One region of the Pantoea sp. BRR-3P genome, then DNA from elsewhere that is predicted to be linked to it. Evidence: predicted binding sites of a transcription regulator. Region 1 holds the regulator's gene; the other holds the start of a gene.
The links. Region 1 encodes CRP, which controls carbon source genes, mostly activating them, when cyclic AMP is high. Its sites were predicted from a motif close to ATGTGANNNNNNTCACAT; they were not measured.
Positions count from the first base shown of each region.

Region 2: the regulator CRP is predicted to act here: its motif matches at 848-865, upstream of AAGR08_RS18135 (PTS mannitol transporter subunit IICBA).

Region 1 is NZ_CP155066.1:154,525-157,770, forward strand. Features, by position in the region: gene AAGR08_RS00675 (aspartate aminotransferase family protein) at 1-60, shown strand, start outside; gene AAGR08_RS00680 (YccS/YhfK family putative transporter) at 57-2,135, opposite strand; gene crp (cAMP-activated global transcriptional regulator CRP) at 2,194-2,826, opposite strand; gene AAGR08_RS00690 (OsmC family protein) at 3,131-3,246, shown strand, end outside.
Region 2 is NZ_CP155066.1:3,927,975-3,931,220, forward strand. Features, by position in the region: gene AAGR08_RS18130 (DUF3053 domain-containing protein) at 1-373, shown strand, start outside; gene AAGR08_RS18135 (PTS mannitol transporter subunit IICBA) at 1,005-2,939, shown strand; gene mtlD (mannitol-1-phosphate 5-dehydrogenase) at 3,034-3,246, shown strand, end outside.

The DNA of each region.
Region 1 (3,246 bases):
GACATCGCCGAAGGCATGACGCGTTTCGCTACGGCGATTGAAAAGGTGCTGGCCGCTTAATCCGCTTTTGGGCGTAACGCCTTGAGCCAGCGGCCATGATGCGGTCGCTGGCTCCACGCCAGTGAAGAGATAGTGTGCATGACGTTAAGGTGCTGCAAAATCCGCTTCACGTGCTGTTCGACAATCGTTACCGGCCCTTCGTTAAGATTCTCCGGCGCTTCCAGAATATTGCTGTCGTTGCCCGGCCCGTCATACGCCAGCCGCTGCTGACAGCGCTGCAGCGCGATTTCACAGGATTGCAGATACCGTTCCGCCAGCTTCGACGTCAACATGGTGTGCTCGCGCGCGAGAATCGTCATGGCGTTGATGTGCTCAACGATAAACTGGCTGTGCGTCACCCACATGCGCATGTCTTGCAAATATTGCAGGTTGAAGCCGGGCTCGCTCGACGCCTGGTTCAGGGAGTTGAACAGCGCATTGTGCGCCTGATTGACCTTTATGCGCTGATAAGCCAGCTTTTCCGGCGCCTGTTCCGGTCCGAGCAGCAAGCGCAGTGCGTCCTGATAAGCTTCCAGCGCATCGTGCGCATTTTTACGCAGCAGCCCGCTTTGCCACTGTGGCCATAGCCAAATCATACCGGCGAAAGCAATCAAACAGCCCATTAGCGTGTCCATCATGCGCGGCAACAAGAATTGCGCGCCGTTGAGCGATAGCAGCTGCAGTGAATACACCGCGGTGACGGTGAAGCCAATCATCGACCAGCCGTAATATTTCCGCGTGATCAGATAGCTCGCCAGCGTGATGCCCAGCATAAATAGCAGAGTGATCGACTCCGGCACCGCCAGCCGCAGCGAGGCGGCGGCAATCAGCAAACCGGCAAAGGTGCCCAGCGCACGGTGCTGAATACGCACGCGCGTGGCGCTGTAGCCGTTCTGGCTGACGAACATGATGGTCATCAGAATCCAGTAAGGTTTAGGAATGTTGAAGAACAGCGCCAGTGCGCTACCAAACATCAGCATTACGGCAAAGCGGGCCGCGGTGCGTAACGCGGTAGATTTGAATGATAAATAGCTGCGCAACGCTGGCAATAGCGGTAAGCGGCGCTGACGATCGGCCATGAGATCGCGCGTGTAAAGCGGCTTCTGCGTGCGCAATACGCGGGCGATGCGGCTGAAGTGATAGAGGCAGAAGTTGCCAACCGGGTTATCCGGATGCTGACGGGCAATTTTCTCCAGCGCACCCAGCTGTTTCTCCATGTGAAAACGATCCGGCAGCTGATGATAGAGAATTGCATCAGCCAGCACGCGCAAACGTGCGGAGATGATTTTGGCGTTCCAGCGGATCACCGCTTCAGCGTGGCTCTCCTCCACCAGTTTCTGTACCTCTTCGGGCTGATGCAGACTGACCGAGATGTGTTCCTGCAAATCCAGCGCCACCTGGAAGGCGCGCGTCAGGCGCTTGTGACTGTTATCGCGGCTGGCCGACAGCATATGCATTTGCTGGTAACAGGTAGTGATGAGATCGACCGCTTTCTGCTGGCGCGCCAGCAGCGGCGGTAACGCTTTTTCCGGATCGGTCAGCTGTGTCAGTAAGGTGTATTTGGCATCGCAATAATCCGCCAGCTCGCGAAACAGCAGGCTGAGCGATTCACGCATCGGCTGCTCTTTCCACAGCCAGAACCAGAACCAGTTGAACAAGCCGTACCACAGCGTACCGCCAATATAGAGCAGCGGCGGCACCCATATCGGCATGCGCCCAACCAGGCTGAGCGTAAAGATAGCAGCGATTAAGGTGGCGGGCAGCAGGCGTGCATGCAGCGGGCCGATTTCGCCGGTCACGCCGATCAGCAGCGGCAGCGCCAGCAGGATCAACGGCAGCGGAATCTGGTAAGCGGTCAAAATTTGCATCAGGAAGCTGCCGGTGGCAAACAGCGAACCACCCACAATCAAGCGTTTGAAAAAGCGTTTGTGCGGCGTATCCAGACCCGCCATATTGCAGCAGGCAGGCACTAACGAGAACAGCAGACCTTTTTGCAGATCGCCAAACAGCCAGCCGAGAGCCACAGGCAGGCACAGCACCAGCGTTTGCCGCAGTGCATAGTTAACTTCAGGATGATAGATGATTCGGCGCCACATCAGCTCATCGCAAATAGAAACGGCGCGATGTTGCCATCACGCCGTGGGTGAGAAGAAATTAGCGGGTGCCGTAGACGACGATGGTTTTACCGTGTGCAGAGATCAGGTTCTGATCTTCCAGCATTTTCAGGATACGACCCACGGTTTCGCGTGAGCAGCCCACGATCTGACCAATCTCCTGACGGGTGATTTTAATTTGCATGCCGTCTGGGTGAGTCATCGCATCTGGCTGTTTAGCCAGATTAAGCAGCGTTTGCGCGATACGTCCTGTTACGTCAAGGAAAGCAAGGTTGCCCACTTTCTCTGATGTCACTTGCAGACGACGCGCCATTTGCGACGAAAGTCGCATTAAAATATCCGGGTTTACCTGAATCAGCTGACGGAATTTTTTGTAGGAAATTTCAGCCACTTCACAGGCAGACTTCGCACGCACCCAGGCACTACGTTCCTGGCCTTCTTCGAAAAGACCGAGTTCGCCGATGAAATCTCCCTGATTGAGGTAGGAGAGAATCATCTCTTTGCCTTCTTCATCTTTAATCAGTACCGCTACGGAACCTTTCACGATGTAGTACAGCGTTTCCGCTTTCTCACCCTGATGGATGAGCGTGCTTTTGGACGGATATTTGTGAATATGGCAATGGGACAGGAACCATTCGAGTGTAGGGTCTGTTTGCGGTTTGCCGAGAACCATTCGCTATTATCCTCTGTTGTAATCGTGCCCAAAATACAGGGGGCATTTTTTCCCTGTCAGGCGGTTTAATCGTCGAGCGTTTCCAGTAATGGAAAAATTATTCCGGGTCATTCTTAAGCTACGCTTTTGATTCTTCCCGCCTTCGTCTGTAACGACGAAAATATTTTCAGCACTGTTTGTAGCACAGCTTTTGCGAGCTGTCTTGTGTTGTCTCGCTTCAGCAAACGGGGGAATAGTCTGGATTGCTGTTTATCAGGTGAAAGCGTACTCTGGCGGCAAAACCGCCGCTTCAGGAGAAAGAATCATGCAGGCACGAGTGAAATGGGTGGAAGGTCTTACCTTTCTCGGAGAATCCTCATCCGGACATCAGGTGTTAATGGACGGGAATTCCGGTGATAAAGCGCCAAGTCCAATGGAGAT
Region 2 (3,246 bases), 470 kb from region 1:
CCAGGCGAGCAGTAATTTGAGTGTGCTGACACAGCAGATTCAGAGCGCCAAAATGCAGGCCGACAGCAGCAAAGCCACGCTTAAGCAGCCGGACGATCTGAAAAAAGTTTACGATGCCGCCTTCGCTAAAGTCGTCACACAGCCGGCCAGCACGCTGATTCCGCTACTGCCGCAGCTGCAGGCATTAAGCCAGGCGGCAGTGCAAACCGGGGATTATCTGCAATCGCAAGGCGCACGCGTTACCTTTAATGACGGCGGCGTGCAATTCCCAACGCAGGATCAGGCGACGCAATACAACACGCTAATGAGCAATCTTTCCAGTAACGCGCAGGCGCTCACGCAAGCGCAAAACGCGGTGCAAGGCGGTTTGTAAAACGTTGAGTCATTTGTGAGGGGTCGCCATAAATGGCGTAATACCCGTCAGTTAAGAGATGAAAACCCTAATTACCGAGCGCCCACATTGTAGCGGCGCAATTCATTGCGCGATAAATCGCGCCGCTACGGAATGTGCGGTAATTAGATACAGCGCTTAACTGATCGGCATTACGCCATAAAGGGCGTCCCTACAAACCGCCCTTTCTCGTCTCCTGATGGGTTCACCTCTTTTCAGATTTTCGTCACTTCCTTACAGCGCGCTTTTCTGCTGCACGATAGTGTGATCTGACGCATTTTCGACCACAAATTGTTTGTGACAAAGATCACATTTACACAACAAACCAACGCCAATAAAAGGTGATTCAAGTCACATTCATCACCTTGTTTTGCTTAAAAATCCGTCATCGTTGCTTTCTTACAGCTCTTTTTTGTGATCGATGTCACCTTATAGCCCCCTCATCACCCCAAGTTAGCGTGATCTGCATCACACTAAGCCCGTGCTCTACGCAGCGTAATAAACTAGTGCTAGAGTCCGCCTGCATACAGTAATGCCACGGCCCCCGCCGTAACGTTCAAACAAAAACAAACGCGCTCTCTTATTGCAGCGCGTCTCAATAAGGGGTGGGTTTATGTCCTCATCAGTAAAGGTCAAGGTTCAGAGCTTTGGTCGCTTTCTGAGTAATATGGTGATGCCTAACATCGGTGCGTTTATCGCCTGGGGTATCATCACTGCGCTGTTCATCCCAACCGGATGGATTCCAAACGAAACGCTGGCGAAACTCGTCGGCCCAATGATCACTTACCTGCTGCCGCTGCTGATTGGTTTCACCGGTGGACGTCTGGTAGGCGGCGATCGCGGTGGCGTGGTGGGTGCAATCACCACCATGGGCGTGATCGTCGGTGCCGATATGCCGATGTTCCTTGGCTCAATGATTGCCGGTCCGCTGGGCGGCTGGGCGATCAAATCCTTTGACCGCGTAGTAGATGGCAAGATCAAAAGCGGCTTCGAGATGCTGGTGAACAACTTCTCGGCCGGTATCATCGGGATGCTGCTGGCGCTGCTGGCGTTCCTGGCGATCGGTCCACTGGTTGAAGGTCTGTCACACATTCTCGCCGCTGGCGTGAACCTGATGGTGCAGAACAACCTGCTGCCACTGACCTCCATCTTTGTTGAACCGGCGAAAATCCTGTTCCTCAATAACGCCATCAACCACGGTATCTTCTCTCCACTGGGTATCCAGCAGGCGAGCGAGGCGGGCAAATCAATCTTCTTCCTGATTGAAGCCAACCCAGGTCCGGGTATGGGCGTGCTGGTTGCCTACATGATTTTTGGTCGCGGTAGCGCCAAACAATCTGCAGGCGGTGCAGCGATTATCCACTTCCTCGGTGGTATCCACGAAATCTACTTCCCGTACGTGCTGATGGCGCCGCGTCTGCTGCTGGCGGTTATCCTCGGTGGTATGACTGGCGTGTTCACCCTGACGCTGCTGAACGGAGGTCTGGTTTCACCAGCATCTCCAGGTTCCATCCTGGCGGTACTGGCGATGACGCCAAAAGGTGCCTACTTCGCTAACATTGCGGCAATTATCGCAGCCTTTGCTGTCTCCTTCGTGGTCTCTTCAATCCTGCTGAAAACCAGCAAAGTGAAAGAAGATGACGATATCGAAGCCGCGACTCAGCGCATGAAAGATATGAAAGCGCAGTCAAAAGGCCAGGCCGTTGCGGGTTCACCGGTCGCAGGCGATGCGATGAGCGTTGACCTGAACCACGTGCGCAAAATCATCGTGGCCTGTGACGCCGGTATGGGTTCAAGTGCGATGGGTGCAGGTGTGCTGCGTAAGAAAGTGCAGGATGCCGGCCTGAGCAATATCTCCGTCACTAACAGCGCGATTAACTCGCTGCCGGGCGATGTCGATTTGGTGATTACCCACCGCGATCTAACGGAACGTGCGATGCGCCAGGCGCCACAGGCGCAGCATATTTCGCTGAACAACTTCCTCGATAGCGCGCTGTACAGCAATCTGACTGAACGTCTGGTTGCCGCTAACCGCAGTGAAGCCCATCGCGAAACCGTGCAGACCACGCTGGCGGACAGCTATGACGAAGGCAACGCGCACCTGTTTAAACTGGGTGCAGACAATGTGTTCCTCGGTCTGAGCGCCACCCACAAAGAGCAGGCGATTCGCTTTGCCGGTGAACAGTTGGTGAAAGGCGGATATGTTCAGCCGGAATATGTTGAAGCGATGCTGGAACGTGAAAAGCTGACGCCAACCTATCTCGGTGAGTCAATTGCCGTTCCGCACGGTACCGTGGAAGCAAAAGATCGCGTGTTGAAAACCGGTGTGGTGTTCTGCCAGTATCCGGCCGGTGTACAGTTTGGTGATGAACCAGAAGACGTTGCGCGTCTGGTCATTGGTATCGCCGCTCGCAACAACGAGCATATTCAGGTCATTACCAGCCTGACGAATGCGCTGGACGATGACAGCGTAATTGAGAAGCTGGCAAACACCACCAGCGTGCAGGACGTATTGGACCTGCTCTCAGGCAGCACCGTTAAAGCGTAACAGCACGTTTTACCTTCCCTGGGGCGGGTAAGCCCGTCCCACATTTCCGGGGCGGACTTGCCCGCCCTTTCGTCATTTGATATGGGTCAAATTTATGAAAGCGTTACATTTTGGAGCAGGTAACATCGGTCGCGGTTTTATCGGTAAGTTGCTGGCAGATGCCGGAATCGAGCTGGTGTTTGCTGACGTCAATCAGGTGGTGCTTGATGCCCTTAACGCCCGTCATGAGTATCCGGTTCATGTGGTTGGCGAGCAGGCGAAAGTCGAAATCGTAAAAGGCGTTAGCGCCGTAAACAGCACCAGCGAC